2 linked regions of the Gluconacetobacter diazotrophicus PA1 5 genome follow. The protein of the gene in region 1 interacts with the protein of each later gene in a pairwise test. Links are inferred from orthologs where the notes say so. Each region holds a gene or a part of one and is shown in the gene's direction. Other genes may lie near its edges.

Region 1 (9,546 bases):
TCGGCCCTGAACGTCACCATTCCCGTCGCGTCCGTGCAGACGACCAGCGGGAAGCTGGACGAGGAACTGAAGGGCGCGGAATGGTTCGATGCCGCCCAATTCCCCAACGCCACCTTCACCTCGACGAAGGTCATCCCCACCGGCAAGGATCGCGCGACCGTCACGGGCAACCTGACGATCCACGGCATCACGAAGCCTGAAACGCTGAAGGTGCGCTTCATCGGCGCGGGCGTGAACCCGATGGACAAGAAATACACCGTCGGCTTCGAGGCGACCGGCACGGTCAACCGCAGCGATTTCGGCGTGAAGAAGTATGTCCCCTATGTCGGCGACGCGGTGGACCTGCATATCGCCGGCGCGTTCGAACGCCAGGGCTGATCGGGTCATGCCGGCCGCCTCCGACACGGCCGGCGCCCCCGGCCGCTACAGCCTGGTCGCGATCATCCTCCATTGGGTGATCGCGGCGGGCATCCTGGCCCTGATCGGCATGGGCCTGGCCATGGACCATCTGTCCCTGCCGCCCATGCAGGTCTTCAAGCTTTACCAACTGCATAAATCGATCGGCGTCACCGTCATGCTGGCGGTCGTACTGCGCATCCTCTGGCGGCTGTTCCACACGCCGCCCGCCCTGCCGGCCACGCTGCCCGAAATCGAACGCAAGGCCGCGCATGGCACGCACGGGCTGCTGTACGGGCTGCAGATCCTGCTTCCGCTCAGCGGCTGGGCGCTGGTCTCGGCTTCGGTCTTCAATATCCCGACCGTGCTGTATGGCGTCGTGCCGTGGCCGCACCTGCCGGTCCTGGCCAGCCTGCACGACAAGGCCCCGGTCGAAGCCGCGCTGAAGACCCTGCATCACTGGAGCGCATGGATCCTGACGGCGGTCATCGCCCTGCATGTCGCCGCCGCGCTGCGCCATCATGTCATCCTGAAGGACGGCGTCCTGCGGCAGATGCTGCCCACCCGCCACGACGCCGCCAGACCGTCGCAACCTGCCTGACAGGAACCCGCTCCATGCGTCTTTCCCCCCTGGGAGCCGTGCTTCTCGGCACGGCCCTGCTCGCCCCCACCGCGCCGGCCCTGGCCGCCGAGTGGACGATCGATCCGGCCCACAGCACGATCACCTTTACCGGCACGCAGACCGGCGCCGCGTTCACCGGCCATTTCAAACGCTTCGGCGGCACGATCATCTTCGATCCCGCCCACCCGGACGCCGGGCACGCCCTGGTCACGATCGACGTCGCCAGCGCCGTGACCGGCGACCGGCAGCGCGACGAGGCCCTGCCGGGCGCCGACTGGTTCAATGTCGCGGCGTTCCCCAAGGCGACGTTCGAGGCCACGCATTTCCAGTCCAGGGGCGGGAATGCCTACACGGCCCAGGGCGAGTTGAGCATACGCGGCGTCGGCCAGCCGGAAACGCTGCCGTTCACGCTGGATATCACCGGCACGACCGCACACGCCAAGGGCCATCTCACCCTGATCCGCTCGCCGTTCGGCATCGGCCAGGGCCCATGGGCAAGCGGCCAGTGGGTGGCGCTGGACGTCGGTGTCGACATCGACGTGACCGCGCAGTCCTCATAGAAGACAGCGCAGGGGCCGACACCGGAACGTCAGGCCAGGCCGGTGAACAGCGACGTGGACAGGTAGCGTTCGGCGAACGAGGGCGCGATGACCACGATCGTCTTGCCCGCGTTTTCCGGCCGTTCGGCCAGCTTCAGGGCAGCATGCAGCGCGGCGCCCGAGGAAATGCCGATCGGCACCCCGTCCAGCCGCGCGCAGCGGCGGGCGGCGGCGATGGCCTCGCGCTCGGACACCGTCAGCACGCCGTCCAGCGCCGGCAGGTCCAGCGTGCGGGGGCAGAAGCCGGGGCCGATGCCCTGGATGCCGTGGGGCCCGGCCTCGTCCCCGTTCAGGATCGCGCTTTCGACCGGTTCCACCCCATAGACCGCCAGGCCAGGCTTGCGCGGCTTCAGCGCATGGGCGATGCCGCTGGCGGTGCCGCCGGTGCCCACGCCCGCCACCACGATATCCACCGCGCCGTCCGTGTCGGTCCAGATTTCCTCGGCCGTGGTGGCGGCGTGGACGGCCGGGTTGTCGGGATTGTCGAACTGGCGCGGCATCCAGGCGTCGGGCGTATTGTTCAGGATGTCCTCGGCCCGGGCGATGGCCCCGGCCATGCCCAGTCGGGCCGGCGTCAGTTCCAGTTCCGCATCCAGCAGGCGCAGCATCTTGCGCCGCTCCAGCGACGCGCCCTCGGGCATGGTCACGATCAGGCGATAGCCGCGCGCGGCGGCGACGAAGGCCAGCGAAATGCCGGTATTGCCCGATGTCGGCTCGACCAGCACCGTCCGGCCGGGCGTGATGTCGCCCCGCTGTTCGGCGGCCAGCACCATGGCCGCGCCGATGCGGTCCTTGACCGATCCCAGCGGGTTGAAGAATTCCAGCTTCAGCAGGATGCGGCTGGCAATCTCGTCCTCGCGCGTCAGGTGCGGCAGGGCCACCAGCGGCGTGCCGCCGACCGTATCGACGATCGAATCGTACACCCGCCCCCGCGGGCGCGCCAGGCCCAGCCGGTCGTCCACCGCCGTGTTGTCCATGGGTCGGTCCTTCCTTCAATCCGTATGCGCAGTCCCTGGCACGGATTTAATCGTAATCTTCGACATAATCCACCTTCATACCAAACAGAAGCGTGGATCATCGTCCCCATTCCTGTTAGCTTCGCGCCATCACACGGGCCATGCCCCCCGATGGGCGCGGCGAATCCAGCACAGGAGAGACCCAGGATGCTTCTTCGGCGTGACAGGGCCATGATCGCGGTGCTCATCATGCTCGACGTCGCATTCCATGCCGGGCGAAGCGGTACCGTCAGCGCCGCCGACATCGCCGAACGCGCCGGCCTGGCCCGGCGCGGGATCGAGCCGCTGCTGCAGACATTGTCGCGGTCCAGCCTGCTGGAAAGCGTGCGCGGGCCGCGCGGCGGCTACCGCCTGGGCCGGCCCCGGCGGGATATCACCCTGGCCGACATCGTCGAAATCGCGACCGCCGATGATTCGTCGTCCGATGACGGGCCGGTGGGCGCGCTGTTCACCAAGGTGATCGAACCCTGCTGGCAGAAGCTGGACGACACGCTGTCCACCCAGTGCCGCAAGCTGACCCTGGACGACCTGGTCCGCCGCGCGGAATCCAGCGGCATGCGCCGGCCCATGGCGGAACCCATCACCTTCTCGATCTGACGGGCCGCGCCCGGCCCGGGCTCGGGCCGGACAATGGGCTCCCGAAGGCTCGTTAATGAGCCGCCGGCGTCGTCTTCTGGCTCTTCGCCGGGGTCCTGGTCGTGCGATGCCGGGTCGATGTCCGGGCCGGCGTCGCGGGCGCGGGGGGCGCCACGATCGGGGTGGGCACCACGACGCCGGTCGCATCGACGCTGGCCGTGACCGTCAGGTACTGGCGCGGCTGGCCGACCCCGCGAATCAGGGTCACGGTGAAATGATCGTTCCCGGCATAGGCGGTGTTGGGCGTATACATCACATAGGTGTGATCATCGTAATTATAGAGGAAGACCTTGCCGTGTTCCGGCGCGGGCGACACCCCGAACGAGGCATAGGACCCGCCGCCCGTCTGCTGGATCACGACGCCGCAGTTACCGTCGTCGCTGCGGACGGCCATCGTCGCCTCCATCTGGCCGGAGGGCGAGGATTTGACCGGCCCGACCTGGCACACCGCCGACCGCTTCATGTAGCCGAACGGGTTCGGGGTCTTGGCCACCTGCAGCACAGGCTTGGTTTGGCATCCGGCCAGCAGGGCGGACGCCGCCACCAGGATTGCAGAAGACAGTCGCACTCGCACTCGTCAGCTCCGCTTTGCTCATGGAACCCCGTGCACGCGCGCGGGGTCGATAGTCCAAGACACCAGATAAAACAATGCCTTGACGGCATGCCGCTCTCCGAAACCCATCTGCGAATTTCGGAGGCAGGACACTAGAACAATGGCGATCCCTACGAAAGGCCCGACCCGATCCTTGCGAGTCGGCGATCCGGGGGATAGAAGCCGATTCCAGCAGGCGGCGGCATCAAAATGTGATTGCCAACACCGTGGCGAGGGTTATGCTGCTATTATAGAGTTCTAGCAAGCCTAGTTCACATGCCGGTTCATGTTGCCGACCCCAATCCGGCGCAGCATCCTGGTCGGTCTTGGAGAAACCACACCATGTCCTTTCCGATTTGGCGCGCCACGGTTGCCGCCCTGGCCCTTGCCGGCATCGTGACCAACGCGCAGGCCGCCTTCGCCGTCAGCCAGTGCACGTCCTCGCCGGCGCACGAGGCCTTCGACGTCCAGGGGCTGAAGAGCGAACTGATGGTCACGGCGCTGTCGTGCAACATGCAGGACCGGTACAACAGCTTCGTCGCCAAGTTCCGCACCAAGCTGCTGGACGAGGAAGGGACGCTGAACGCCTATTTCCACACCACCTACGGCCGCAGCGCGCAGCGCGAGCATGACGACTACATCACCCAGTTGGCCAACGTGCAGTCCGAGCGGGGGCTGAAATCCGGCACCGCCTTCTGCGACCAGCGCGCCGCGATGTTCGACGAGGTCGCGGTCCTGGAATCCGCCGCCGACCTGTCCAGCTACGCCCAGGCCAAGGACATCATCCAGCCCGCGTCCTACGAGACCTGCGCCGCGCCGGAACGCACCCTGCGCAACGAGGTGCGGACCCGCTATCGCGGCCACAAGCCGTCCGCCGCCCACACGTCGGCGCGGAGCTGACGCCGCCCCGGACCGAGTCCGCTTGACAGCGGACCGGCCGGCGGAACAAAGAACACTCCATGAACGATGATCTCTTTTCCGCGGCGCGACCGAAGCGGGAGCCCCGGGGCCGCGGGGCCGCGTCCGCCCCGCCGGCCCCGGTGCGGAACGATGCCGGCGGGGAGTACGACGCCAGCGCCATCGAGGTGCTGGAGGGGCTGGAACCCGTCCGGCGCCGGCCGGGCATGTATATCGGTGGCACCGACGAGGGCGCATACCACCACCTGGCGTCCGAGATCCTGGACAATGCGATGGACGAGGCCGTGGCCGGCCACGCCACCACCATCGACGTCACGCTGGAAGCAGGGGACTGGCTGACGATCCGCGACAACGGGCGCGGCATTCCGGTCGACCCGCATCCGAAATTCAAGGATCGCTCGGCGCTGGAGGTCATCCTGACCACGCTGCACGCGGGCGGCAAGTTCTCGGGCAAGGCCTATGCCACCTCGGGCGGCCTGCACGGGGTGGGATCGTCGGTGGTCAACGCCCTGGCGGCACGGATGGAGGTCGAGGTCGCCCGCGACCGCGCCGTCTGGCGTCAGGTGTACGAGCGCGGCCATCCCGTCACGATGCTGGAGAAGGTCGGCGCGACCCAGAACCGGCGCGGCACGCAGATCCGCTTCACCCCCGATCCGCAGATCTTCGGCCGGATCCATTTCTCGCCCGCGCGGCTGTACCGGCTGTGCCGGTCCAAGGCGTACCTGTTCCGCGGCGTCACCATCCGCTGGTCGTGCGACCCGGCGCTGGTCCGCGACGCGGACATCCCGGCCGAGGCGGTGCTGCACTTCCCCGGCGGCCTGGCCGACAGCCTGCGCGACGAACTGGGCAACGCCGCCCTGCTGACCGAGATGTGGTCCGGCGAGGCCGACCTGCCGGTGGGGCCCGACGGCGCCGATACCGGCCGGATGGAATGGGCGGTGGCGTTCCTGGAATCGGGGTCGGCCAGCCTGTCCTCGTACTGCAACACCATCCCGACGCCGCAGGGCGGCACGCACGAAGCCGGGTTTCGCGCCGCGCTGCTGAAGGGCTTCCGCGCCTGGGGCGAACAGCGGTCGAACAAGCGCGCGGCGGCGGTCAACGCCGATGACGTGCTGGGCGCCATCGCCGCCAAGCTGTCGGTGTTCATCCGCGACCCGCAATTCCAGGGCCAGACCAAGGAAAAGCTGACCTCGTCCGAGGCCAGCCGCCTGATCGAGACCGCGCTGCGCGACCGGTTCGAGCAATGGCTGGCCGGCCATCCGGCACAGGCCGACAACCTGCTGGCCTTCATCATCGAGCGGGCCGAGGAACGGCTGCGCCGCAAGGACCTGAAAGACACGCCGCGCAAGAGCGCGACCCGGCGGCTGCGCCTGCCCGGCAAGCTGACCGACTGCACGCGCGAGAACGCGGCCGAGACCGAGATCTTCCTGGTCGAGGGCGATTCGGCCGGCGGGTCGGCCAAGCAGGCCCGAAACCGCGAAACCCAGGCCGTGCTGCCGCTGCGCGGCAAGATCCTGAACGTCGCCAGCGCCTCGACCGAGAAGCTGCGCGCCAACCAGGAACTGCGCGACCTGGTCGAGGCCCTGGGCTGCGGCATCGGCGAACGGTTCGACGCGACCCGCCTGCGCTACGGCCGCATCGTCATCATGACCGACGCCGACGTGGACGGCGCGCATATCGCGTCGCTGCTGATGACGTTCTTCTATCGCGAACTGCCCGACCTGATCCGCCAGGGGCATCTGTACCTGGCGCAGCCGCCGCTGTACCGGCTGACGCAGGGCGGCAAGACGATCTATGCGATGGACGACACCGACCGCGAGCGGAAGCTGAAGTCGAACTTCAAGCCGAATGCCAAGGTCGAGGTCTCGCGCTTCAAGGGCCTGGGCGAGATGCCGCCGGGCGATCTGAAGCAGACGACGATGGACCCACGGCACCGCACGCTGCTGAAAGTCGTCACCCGTCCCGAGGACCGCGCCCTGACCAGCGACCGGGTCGAACATCTGATGGGACGGCGGCCGGAACTGCGCTTCCAGTTCATTCAGGAACACGCGCAGACCGTCGAAGACCTGGACGTTTGAATGTCTGTCCGGGCTGCGCCCCGGGCCGCAGGAGTTCCATGACCGCCAGTACATCCCAGGCCGCTCTTGCACCCGGCGCGCCCGCCGACGGGCAATCGGACGGCGGGCCGGTGGGCGGCGCGCTGCTGATGCTGTGCGGGATCGCCTCGTTCCAGATGGGCGCGTCGATCGCAAAAGACCTGTTCCCGCTGTTCGGACCGCTGGGCATGGTCGGGCTGCGGCTGTGGATCGCCGCGATCGTGCTGTGCGCGCTGGCGCGCCCATGGCGCATGGTGCCGGACCGCGCCACCCTGTGGCTGATCGTGCAATACGGCACGGTGGTCTGCCTGATGAACATGACGTTCTACCTGTCCCTGGCGCGGCTGCCGCTGGGGATCGCGGTGGCGATCGAATTCCTGGGCCCGCTGGCGCTGGCCCTGCTGGGATCGCGCCGGCCCGTCGACCTGCTGCTGGTCGCGCTGGCGGCGGCGGGTCTGGACCTGCTGCTGCAACCGGGCGCGGTGCTGCGCGGGCGGGGGCTGGACCCGCTGGGCGTGGGCTTCGGCCTGCTGGCCGCCGCGTCATGGGCGGCCTATATCGTGATCGGCGCACGGGTCAGCCGGCGGATCGACGCCACGCGGGCCACCGCGATCGGGCTGGGGGTGGGGGCGCTGCTGCTGACGCCGCTGGCGGCGGCGACCCTGCCGCGCATCGCGTCCCATCCCCACGCCGGTCTCCTGGCCGGCCTGGTGGCGATCCTGTCCTCCGCCGTGCCCTATACGCTGGAAATGCTGGCCATGAAGCGGCTGCACCCGCGCCAGTACGGCATCCTCAGCAGCCTGGACCCGGCCATGGCGGTGGTCATCGGCCTGGTGCTGCTGGGCGAGCATCCGGACCCGTCGCAATGGACGGGAATCCTGTGCATCGTCCTGTCGTCGATCATCGGCATCGTGATCCGGCAGTCGGGCGGCCAGGCCGCTCCGCCGCCCGCCCCCGACCTCTGAATCCGCCCTTCCCAATCCAAACCCCACGGACCGCCTCATGCTCCAGATCGATTCGCTTGTCTTCAACGCCTGGGGGCGGCGGTTCTTCGACCGGGCCAGCGTCACGCTGCCCAACCCGTCCAAGGTCAGCCTGGTCGGCCGCAACGGGGTGGGCAAATCCACGCTGTTCAAGCTGATCAAGGGCGAGCTGCAACCCGATTCGGGCGAGATTTCCATCCCCCGCGCGGCCCGGATCGCCGCCGTGGACCAGGAACATCCCGCGACGCCGGTCAGCCTGATCGAGACGATCCTGGCGGCGGATACCGAACGCGCCGCCCTGATGGCCGAACTGGACACCGCCGAGCCCGAGCGCATGGGCGACATCTGGGCGCGTCTGATCGAGATCGACGCCGACAGCGCCCCCGCCCGCGCCGCCGAAATCCTGAACGGGCTGGGGTTCTCCACCGCCGACCTCGACCGGCCCATGGCCGAGTTTTCCGGCGGCTGGCGCATGCGCGTGGCCCTGGCGGCCGCCCTGTTTTCCCAGCCCGACCTGCTGCTGCTGGACGAACCGACCAACTACCTGGACCTGGAAGGTGCGCTGTGGCTGGAGGCCCGTCTGGCGCGCTATCCGCATTCGGCGCTGATCATCAGCCATGACCGGGAATTGCTGAACAATTCGGTCGATTTCACGCTGCACGTCACCGAGGGCAAGCTGGAACTCTATTCCGGCGGCTACGATTCGTTCGAGCACCAGCGCGCCGAGAAGATCCGCCTGCAAAGCGCCACCCGCGCCAAGCAGGAGGCCGAGCGCGCGCATCTGCAATCCTTCGTCGACCGGTTCAAGGCCAAGGCCAGCAAGGCCGCCCAGGCGCAAAGCCGCATGAAGCGGCTGGCCAAGCTGGAGCCGGTGGCCACCACGATCGAGGCCCGGGTGTCGCCCTTCATCCTGCCCTCGCCGCCGCGCCCGCTGGCACCGCCGCTGATGCGGCTGGAAGATGTCGAGATCGGCTATGGCGACGACGCGCCGGTGCTGCGCGGCCTGGACCTGCGGCTGGATATCGACGACCGGATCGGGCTGCTGGGCGTCAACGGCGCGGGCAAGTCGACCTTCGCCAAGATGGCGGCCGGGGCGCTGGCCGCGCGGTCGGGCCGGGTGACGCGGTCGGCGCGGATGGAGGTCGGCTGGTTCCACCAGCATCAGATCGAGGCCCTGAACCCCACCGACACGCCGCTGGACATCATGCGCGCGGCGCGGCCGCAGGACAGCGACCAGTCGCACCGCTCGCGCCTGGCGCAGTTCGGCATCCATTTCGAAAAGCAGGGCACGACGGTCGAGGCCCTGTCGGGCGGCGAGCGGGCGCGGCTGCTGCTGAACCTGGTGGCGATGGCGGCCCCGCACCTGCTGATCCTGGACGAACCGACCAACCATCTGGACATCGACAGCCGGCGCGCGCTGCTGGACGCGCTGAACGAATACGAGGGCGCGGTGATCCTGATCACCCATGACCGCTCGCTGATGGAACTGGTGGCCGACCGGCTGTGGCTGGCGGCGGACAATACGGTGGCGCCGTTCGACGGCGACATGGACGATTACGCCCGCTTCGTCCTGGACCGCGCCCGGGGCGGCAGCACCGCGCCGTCCCAGGCGGCGTCGCGCGAAAAGCGGCGCAAGGCGAAGCGCTAAACCACGGGGCGCGGTGACAAGGCCCCCTTCCCAGCCGCCT
Region 2 (9,488 bases), 1.2 Mb from region 1 along the record:
TCGCCGCCGGAAACGCCGTTCCGCGAGGACATGCCGCGCCTGGACCTGGCCAATTTCTACTATGATCAGGAGGACGCCCTGTTCGCGGCGGCGCAGGCGCACGGGTTTTCCTGGAGCGTGCATCGTCCGCACACGATCATCGGCCACGCCGTCGGCAATGCGATGAACATGGGCACGACGCTGGCGGTCTATGCCGCGATCTGCCGCGAAACGGGGCGGCCGTTCGTCTTTCCCGGCTCCCCCGCCCAGTGGCACGGCCTGACGGACGTGACCGACGCGCGGCAACTGGCCCGGCACCTGTACTGGGCCGGCACCAGCGCCGAGGCGCGGAACCAGGCGTTCAACATCGTCAACGGCGACGTCTTCCGCTGGAAGTGGCTCTGGCCCCGCCTGGCGGCCTGGTTCGACATCGAGGCCGCCCCCTATCCGGGACAGGCGACGCCGCTGGAGGCGCAACTGGCCGGGGCTGGCGACCTGTGGGCCGGCATCGCCCGCCGGCACGGCCTGCGGGAGGCGGATATCTCGCGCCTGGCATCGGCCTGGCATACCGACGCCGACCTGGGCCGGCCCGTCGAATGCGTGACCGACATGAGCAAGAGCCGCCGCGCCGGCTTCACGTCCTACCAGTACACGCCGGATTCCTTCACCGACCTGTTCGCACGCCTGCGCGCGGAAAGGCTGATTCCCTGATAACGGCTCCGGCGATAACGGTCCCGGCGGGCGGGCGCGTCATGATGCCAGACGGACTCTGATATCAGGATTCTCCAGCTTCAATAATGTCCCGTCCTATCCCAATGTCCCTGTGCGCCATCAACAGGGGAACGAGAATGCCGGACGCATTGCGGAGCCGTTATCGGGCCTGGAGCTGGGACGCGCCCGGCGAACCGGATGAACTTCAACTGGTGGAAAAAGCGACGGTCCAGCCCGCATCGGGCGAAATCGTCGTGGAAAATACCCTGGCCGCGTTCAACCCGGTGGACTGGAAGATCATCCAGAACGGCCATGCCGCCTGGAAATCCGGCCGCGTTCCGGGGGTCGACGGGGTCGGCCGGATCGCCGCCGTGGGCCCCGATGTCCGCCTGCCGGTCGGCCAGCGGGTCGCGTATCACCAGAGCCTGGCGCGGGACGGCAGTTTCTCGGACTACACCACCCTGCGGGCCGAGAGCGTCCTGCCGGTTCCCGACGGCGTCAGTGACGAGGTCGCGGCCGGCATTCCCTGCCCCGGCCTGACGGCGTGGCAGGCGCTGGCCAAGGTCCCGTCCGTTCCCGATCGCGATGTGCTGGTGACGGGGGCAGGGGGCGCGGTCGCGCTGATCCTCGCGCAACTGGCGGTGCGGCGGGGGTGGCGGGTCTGGGTCACGGCGTCGCCCCGCCATCACGCGCGCCTGCTGGGCCTGGGGGTCTGCGGGGCGTTCGATTATCAGGACGATTCCTGGCAGGGCGCGTTGCAACAGGCGCTGGGGCCGCGCCGCCTGTTCGCCGTGTTCGACACCACAAGCGGGGGCTATGCGAGGACGCTGGCGCCGATGCTCGGCTTCAACGGGCATCTGGTCTGCATCCAGGACCGGCTGGACGCGCCGCCCCTGCCGCCGTTCGCCACCGCGCTCTCGTTGCACGAGGTGGCGCTGAACGCGATGCACGACCACGCGTCGCCACAGGACTGGCGCGACTGGCGCATGGCCGGCGCCGGCCTGATGCACGACGTGCAGGCCGGCGCGCTGGAAACGCAGCCCGTCCGCGTGACGGCGTTCACGGCCCTGCCCGAAAGCCTGTCCGCCTTCAAGGCCGGCCGGACAACGGGAAAAGTGCTGGTGAAGATATAGGACATTCGAACGCATGGCATCGCCGGACGATATGGGTGATGCCATCGCCCCTCCCGCGTCCCTCGTGGCACGCCGGATGACCGGAGACACGATCCGTACCGATGGCGGTTTCCCGCAGGATATTGGAACGGAGACGCAGCATGTCACGGAAACTCGAGGGCAAGATCGCCCTTGTCACCGGTGGCAGCGCCGGAATCGGCCTCGCCACGGCCCGGCTGTTCGCCGGGGAGGGCGCGCATGTCTACATCACCGGACGCCGCCGGCCCGAGCTTGACGCCGCGGTCTCCGCCGCGGGCGGGGGCATCAGCGCCATCCAGGCCGATGTCGCGAAACTCCCGGACCTCGACAGGGTTTATGACCAGATCGGCCGGGAGAAGGGCCGCGTGGATATCGTCTTCGCCAACGCGGGCCTGGGCGAAATGGTCCCGCTCGGTGCGATTACCGAAGACCATTACGACAGGATCTTCGACATCAACGTCAAGGGGGTCGTCTTCACGGTGCAGAAGGCGCTGCCCCTGATGCCGGACGGGGGCGCCATCGTCCTGAATGCCTCCATCGCGTCCATCAAGGGCTTTCCCGCCTTCAGCATCTATGCCGCGACCAAGGCGGCCGTGCGGTCCTTCGCCCGTTCCTGGACATCGGACCTCAAGGATCGCGGGATCAGGGTCAACGTGGTCAGCCCGGGGCCGATCGATACCCCGCTGCTGAACCACACCTTCTCCGATCCCGACGAAAAGAAGGCCCTGGCCGCGACCGTCGTCATGGGACGCGTCGGCCGTGCGGAGGAGGTCGCCAGCGCGGTGCTCTTCCTCGCCTCGTCCGACGCCAGCTTCGTCACCGGGGTGGAACTGTTCGTGGACGGAGGCGCCGCCCAGGTGTGAGCGCGCATCCGGCGTGGGGGCGGGGATGTTCGCTTTGGAACGCACGGGGCGTGAAACCTGATCGCATCCTCACGGATATGCGTTCGCCCGGGCGCGGAATCGAATTGAGACGCCCGGCCGTCTTCGGATATGAATGTCCACCGCAAGGAGGCACGCATGTCATCCTTTCGACCTTTCCCCTCGCCATCATCCGCGACACCCATGCCGGGCGACCGTGCCGCGTCCGGTGACGGACGATCGTACGACCTTCTGATCATCGGGGGCGGCGTCAACGGCTGCGGCATCGCGCGCGACGCCGCCGGGCGCGGGGCGCGCGTCCTGCTGGTGGAACAGGACGACCTGGCCGGCCATACCTCGTCCGCCAGCACCAAGCTGATCCATGGCGGCTTGCGCTATCTGGAATATTACGAATTCCGGCTGGTGCGCGAGGCGCTGATGGAGCGCGAGGTGCTGCTGCGGATCGCGCCGCACATCATCTGGCCGATGCGCTTCGTGCTGCCGCATTCGAAGCTGGCGCGTCCGGTCTGGGAACTGCGCGCGGGGCTGTTCCTCTACGATCACCTGGCCCTGACCATGACGCTGCCGCGCACCCGAAGCGTCACCTTCGCCGACCATCCCAGCGGCGCCGTGCTGAAACCCGAATTCACCCGGGGGTTCATCTATTCCGACGGCTGGGTGCAGGACGCCCGGCTGGTGGTCCTGAACGCCATGGACGCCGCCGCCCACGGCGCGGAAATCCGCACCCGCACCCGGTTCGTCTCGGCCACGAGGGGCCGCGAGTCGTGGGAGGCCACGATCGCCGACCAGGAAACCGGCCGCACCGGCACCGTCCGGGCGCGCGCGCTGGTGAACGCCACCGGCCCCTGGGTCGCCTCGGTGCTGCACGGCACGCTCGGGGTCGGGGGGAACAAGCAGGTGCGGCTGGTCAAGGGCAGTCACATCGTGGTGCCGCGCCTGTTCGAGGGATCGCAGGCCTATATCCTGCAGAATCCCGACCGCCGCATCATCTTCGTCATTCCGTACGAAAGCCGCTACACCCTCATCGGTACGACCGACATTCCGTGGGACGCGGACCCGGGCAAGGTCGCGATCTCGCCCGATGAAATCACGTATCTGTGCGACAGCGTGAACCGGTATTTCCGCAAGCCCGTCCAGCCGTCCGACGTCGTATGGAGCTATGCCGGCGTGCGCCCGCTCTTCGACGACCGGGCCAGCAGCGCCTCGGCCGTGACGCGCGACTACGTGCTGGATGTCGATACCGAGGGCGGGGCGCCCGTCCTTTCGATTTTCGGCGGAAAGATCACGACCTATCGCAGGCTGGCCGAACACGCGATCGAAAGGCTGGCCCCCCATGTGCGGTCGCTGCGCGCGGTGCCGTGGACCGGCCTGCACGCGCTGCCGGGCGGCGAATTCGTGGGGCGGAATTTTCTGGGCATGCTGGCGCAGTTGCGGGCGCGGGCACCCTGGCTGGACGAACACAATGCCTGGCGCCTGATGCGCAATTACGGCACGCGGGCCTTCGACATCGCGGCCGGCGACGCCGCCGCGATGGGCCAGGATTTCGGATCCGGACTGTACGCGCGCGAGGTCGATTACCTGATCGACCGCGAATGGGCCCGTTCGGCCGAGGATATCCTGTGGCGCCGGTCCAAGCTCGGCCTCCTGTTTTCCGCCGGGCAGGTCGCGGAACTCGAATCCTATATCGCGCATCGCGGCAAGCCCGTGGAATCGCAGGTGGCGGATGTAGCCTAGGACGTATCGGATTCGCCCCGCCCGAACAGGTCCCTGGAGACCAGGCATGAAGAAGCTCATCAACGCCCCCGACCGGGTCGTCACCGAAGCCCTGGAGGGCATGGCGGCGGCCCACCCCGACCTGCTGACCGTCCATCTCGACCCCGCCTACATCATGCGCGCCGACGCGCCCGTGAAGGGCAAGGCCGCGCTGGTCTCGGGCGGCGGATCGGGGCACGAACCGATGCATGGCGGCTATGTGGGGCGCGGCATGCTGGACGCCGCCTGTCCGGGCGCGGTCTTCACCAGCCCGACCCCCGACCAGATCCTGGCGGCGACCCGCGCGGTGACGGGCGAGCAGGGGGCGCTGCACATCGTCAAGAACTACACGGGCGACGTCATGAATTTCGACATGGCGGCCGACCTGGCGCGGGAGGAAGGATTGCGGCTGGAGGCCGTGATCATCGACGACGACGTGGCGGTCAAGGACAGCCTCTACACGGCGGGGCGGCGCGGCGTCGGCGGCACGATCCTGGCGGAGAAGATCTGCGGCGGCGCGGCCGAGGCCGGGGCGGACCTCGGGTCGCTGGCCCGCCTGTGCCGGGACGTGAACGCGTCCGTCCGCTCGATGGGCGTGGCGCTGACGTCCTGCACCGTGCCGCATGTCGGAAAACCCAGTTTCGAACTGGGGGAAGACGAAATGGAATTCGGCATCGGCATCCACGGCGAACCCGGACGGAAGCGCGTCGGGATGGAAAGCGCCGACCGCATCGCGGACATGCTGATGCAGCCGATCCTGGAGGACCTGCCGTTCCGCCGGGGCGACCCGGTCCTGCTGTTCGTCAACGGCCTGGGCGGCACGCCGCTGATCGAACTGTATATCGTCTATCGCGCGGCCCACCGGATCGCCCAGGCACATGGGCTGACCGTCGCCCGCTCGCTGGTCGGGTCCTACATCACCAGCCTGGAAATGGCCGGCACGTCGATCACGCTGCTGCGCCTGACGGACGAGATGACCCGCTACTGGGACGCCCCGTGCGTCACGCCCGCCCTGCGCTGGGGGGCGTGAGCGCATGCCGGATGCCCGCACGGCGGATGTCGCCTTGTTGTGCGTCTGGCTGCGCCGGGCGGCACAGGTCATCGACGACCGGCAGGACAGCCTGTCGGTGCTGGACGCCGTGATCGGCGACGGCGACCACGGGGCGAACATGGCGCGCGGCTTCCGGGCCGTGGCGGGCAAGCTGGACGAACCGCCCCCCGACGTCGCCGCCCTGTTGAAGCTGGTCGGCATGACGCTGATCAGCACCGTGGGCGGTGCGTCGGGGCCGCTGTACGGCACGTTCTTCCTGGACATGGGCAAGGCGGCCCGGGACGTCTCCGCCCTGGACGTTCCGGCATGGCGCACGCTGCTGGCGGCCGGGGTGGCCGGGGTCGCGGCGCGGGGCAAGGCCGTGGCGGGCGACAAGACCATGCTCGACGCCCTGATCCCGGCGGTGGCGGCCCTGTCCGGCACCCAGTCCGGCCCCGACACGCCGCAGGCCCTCGCCCGGGCGGCCGAGGCCGCCCGGCAGGGCGCGGAGGCGACCATCCCGATGATCGCGCGCAAGGGGCGGGCCAGCTATCTGGGCGAGCGCTCGGCGGGGCATGAGGACCCGGGCGCCGCGTCCTCGGCGCTTCTGCTGACGGCCCTGGCCGATACGGCGGGCTAGCGATGGACGCGCCCGACATCACGGCCCCCACCGCCCTGCTGCTGGTGTCGCACAGCGCGGCGCTGGCCGAAGCGACCGAGGCCCTGATCCGGCAGATGACCGGCACGCGCGTCGCGATCGCCCGCGCGGCCGGCGCCGGGCCGGGCGGCCGCGACCTCGGCACCGATCCCATGGCCATCGTCGCCGCCGCCGAATCGCTGCCGGCGGCGTGCGGCGCCATCGTCGTGCTGATGGATATCGGCAGCGCGCTGCTCAGCGCGGACATGGCGCGCGACCTGATGCCGGCGGGCGTGCGGGCCAGACTCCACCTCTCGCCCGCCGCCTTCGTCGAGGGCGCGCTGGCCGCCGCCCTGGCCGCCGCCGCCGGCCTGCCGGTCGAACGGGTCCTGGCCGAGGCGGAAAACGGACTGGCCGCGAAACGCGCGGACATCGCGCCATCCGCGCCCCAGCCCCAGCCCAAGCCCATGCCTTCGCCGGCAACGACAACGGCGACAGCACGCCGCGCCGTCACGCTGGCGGACCCGGCGGGGCTCCACCTGCGCCCCGCCGCCGCGTTCGTGACCGTCGCGGCGGGCTACGATGCCGATATCCGCCTGACGGCGAACGGCAGAAGCGCGCGCGCCGACAGCCTGACGGCGCTGCTGACGCTGGACGCCGCCGCGGGGGCCACCGTCACGATCGAGGCCTCCGGCCCGCAGGCCGAAGCCGCGGTCGCCGCCCTGGCCACCCTTCTGGCCCAGGCGCCCGAAGCGCCCCCGCCCGACCTGCCGGCGCCCCCGGCCACGGGGCCCATCCCGGTCTCGCCCGGCCGCGTCGCCGGCCCGCTGCATGTCGTGGACCGCGCGCCCCTGGCCATCCCGGACCATCCCGCCCCGGACCGGGACGCCGCCCGCATCCGGCTGCGCGCCGCCATCGACGCCACGTTCGGCCGGTTGAGCGCCGGCCCGCCCATCATGGCGGCGCAGGCGACGCTGCTGCACGATCCGGCCCTGGTCGATGCGGCCTATGCCGCCATCCAGGACGCCGGATTGAACGAGGCCGCCGCCTGGTGGCGCGCGGTCCTGTCCACCCACGCCCGCTATGGCGCGCTGGACGCGCCCTACCTGCGGGCCAGGGGGCAGGACGTGATCGAGGTCGGGCGCGCGGTGCTCCAGCGCCTGCTGCCCGGCACGGGGCCGCGCGACCTGGCGGTGGGGCCGGCGCCGTGCATCCTGCTGGTCGATACCCTGACCGCGGCCGAGGCCGCGTCCCTGCCGGCCTCCGTCATCGGCGTGCTGGACCGGCAGGGCGGGGCGACCAGCCATGCCGCGATCCTGCTGCGGGGCGCCGGCATTCCCGCCCTGGCCGGCGTGACGCTGGACCCGGTTCCCCGCACCGTCGCCTTCGACGGCGCCAGTGGGGAGATCGTGCCCGACCCCGACCCGGCCACCGCCCGGCGCTTCCAGTCCCCTCCGTCGCCGGCGCCCGCCGCCGGCCCGTCCGTGCTGCCCCTGCGGGACGGCACCGGCCTGGAACTGTGGGCCAATGTCGGCACCGTGCGCGAAAGCCTGGCGGCAGCGGCGGCCGGCGCCCACGGGATCGGCCTGGCGCGCACGGAAATCCTGTTCCTGGACCGCCCGGACGCCCCCGCCGAGGCCGAGCAGGCCGAGCGGATCGCCGCCCTGCTGGCGCCGTTCCGGGGGCGTCCGGTCGTCGTGCGGGCGCTGGATGCCGGGGCGGACAAGCCGATCCCGTTCCTCGCCCTCGATCCCGAGGACAATCCGGCCCTGGGCGTGCGCGGCCTGCGCGCCCTGCTGCGCCGTCCCGCGTTCTTCCGCACCCATCTGCGCGCGATCCTGCGCGCGGGCGGTGCACACGACCTGCGCATCATGCTGCCGATGGTCACAGTCGCCGAGGAAATGCGCGCGGCGCGTGGCATCCTGGCGGATGCGTGCCGCGAGGCCGGAACGCCCATCCCCCCGCTGGGCGCGATGATCGAAGTCCCCGCCGCCGCGCTGCGGATCGAAGACCTTGTGGCGGAAACGGACTTCTTTTCGATCGGCACCAACGACCTGACGCAATATGTCATGGCGGCGGAACGCGGGCGGCAGGATTTCGCAGCGTTCGCGGACGCCGCGCATCCCGCTGTCATCGATCTGTGCGCGCACGTCGTCCGGCACGCGAACGGCAGGTCCGTCTCGGTCTGCGGGGAAGCGGCGGGCGATCCGCGTGCCGCGCGCCTGCTGGTCGCGGCGGGCATTCGCCGCCTGTCGATGGCCGCGACGCGCCTGGGCGCGATCCGCGCCGCCTTCGCCGCCTGACGGGGAGAATCGCATGGTTTTTCGCAAACATCACGTGATATAAGGAAAATTTCAGAAAACCGCCAAGCGGTATGCCGCAAGAAGAAAAACCGTAAAGGGAGCAGGCACCATGACCAGCTATGTCGGCGCGATCGACCAGGGAACGACCAGTTCGCGCTTCATCATCTTCGACCGCCAAGGCCGGATCGCCTCGGTCGCGCAGAAGGAACATCGACAGATCTATCCCCGCCCGGGCTGGGTGGAACATGACCCTGTCGAAATCATGAACAACACCAACGAAATGATCGGGGCGGCGCTGGCCCGCGCCAACCTGGCGGCGGAGGACCTGGCCGCCGTCGGCATCACCAACCAGCGGGAAACGACCGTCCTGTGGGACCGGGAAACCGGCAGGCCGCTGCACAACGCCCTGGTGTGGCAGGATACGCGGGTCGATCAACTGGTCACGACATTCGCCGCCGACGGGGGGCAGGACCGTTTCCGCCAGGTCACCGGCCTGCCGCTGGCCAGTTACTTCGCGGGGCTGAAGCTCCGCTGGCTGCTGGACAACGTGGATGGCGCGCGCGCGAAGGCGGAAGCGGGGCAGGCCCTGTTCGGCACCATCGACAGCTGGGTCATCTGGAACCTGACCGGCGGGCCGAACGGCGGCATCCATGTGACGGACGTCACCAACGCCTCGCGCACCCAGTTGATGAACCTGGAAACCTGCGACTGGGATCGCGGCATGCTGGACGTCTTCGCCATTCCCGCCGCATGCCTGCCCAAAATCGTGCCCTCATCCTTCGTGTATGGTGAAATCGCCACGCCGACGCTGAAGGGTACGAAGATCGCCGGCATCCTGGGCGACCAGCAGGCCGCCCTGGTCGGCCAGACCTGCTTTTCACCGGGCGAGGCCAAGAACACCTACGGCACGGGCTCGTTCCTGCTGATGAACACGGGCGTCAAGCCGGTGCAGTCCAAGGCGGGCCTGCTGACGACGCTGGCCTACCAGTTCGGCGAGGAACGCCCCTGCTACGCGCTGGAGGGCGCCATCGCCATCACCGGGGC

Evidence for each region.
Region 2: the proteins of parE (region 1) and dhaK interact in binary tests that used the Escherichia coli proteins (3 or more experiments, as listed by UniProt). The link is inferred for Gluconacetobacter diazotrophicus PA1 5 from one-to-one orthologs.

What each region holds. Positions count from the first base shown.
Region 1 is NC_010125.1:1,481,379-1,490,924, reverse strand. The notes cover bases 4,382-7,338. They hold parE (DNA topoisomerase IV subunit B), read left to right. Parts: upstream 4,382-4,820; coding sequence 4,821-6,857; downstream 6,858-7,338. Other genes in these bases: GDI_RS07000 (EamA family transporter), read left to right, coding at 6,896-7,338; GDI_RS07010 (hypothetical protein), read left to right, coding at 4,382-4,761. Outside these bases: GDI_RS07040 (YceI family protein), read left to right, coding at 1-378; GDI_RS07035 (cytochrome b), read left to right, coding at 386-997; GDI_RS07030 (YceI family protein), read left to right, coding at 1,012-1,578; cysK (cysteine synthase A), read right to left, coding at 1,608-2,594; GDI_RS07020 (RrF2 family transcriptional regulator), read left to right, coding at 2,781-3,230; GDI_RS07015 (hypothetical protein), read right to left, coding at 3,283-3,843; more of GDI_RS07010, read left to right, coding at 4,204-4,381; more of GDI_RS07000, read left to right, coding at 7,339-7,840; GDI_RS06995 (ABC-F family ATP-binding cassette domain-containing protein), read left to right, coding at 7,878-9,506. UniProt on the Escherichia coli protein: Topoisomerase IV is essential for chromosome segregation; it is the principal protein responsible for decatenating newly replicated chromosomes. It relaxes supercoiled DNA.
Region 2 is NC_010125.1:269,745-279,232, forward strand. What follows is about bases 3,605-6,503. They hold dhaK (dihydroxyacetone kinase subunit DhaK), read left to right. Parts: upstream 3,605-4,502; coding sequence 4,503-5,504; downstream 5,505-6,503. Other genes in these bases: glpD (glycerol-3-phosphate dehydrogenase), read left to right, coding at 3,605-4,456; dhaL (dihydroxyacetone kinase subunit DhaL), read left to right, coding at 5,509-6,144; GDI_RS01260 (HPr family phosphocarrier protein), read left to right, coding at 6,147-6,503. Outside these bases: GDI_RS01230 (SDR family oxidoreductase), read left to right, coding at 1-690; GDI_RS01235 (zinc-binding dehydrogenase), read left to right, coding at 828-1,823; GDI_RS01240 (SDR family NAD(P)-dependent oxidoreductase), read left to right, coding at 1,964-2,704; more of glpD, read left to right, coding at 2,906-3,604; more of GDI_RS01260, read left to right, coding at 6,504-8,444; glycerol kinase GlpK, read left to right, coding at 8,554-9,488. UniProt on the Escherichia coli protein: Dihydroxyacetone binding subunit of the dihydroxyacetone kinase, which is responsible for the phosphoenolpyruvate (PEP)-dependent phosphorylation of dihydroxyacetone via a phosphoryl group transfer from DhaL-ATP.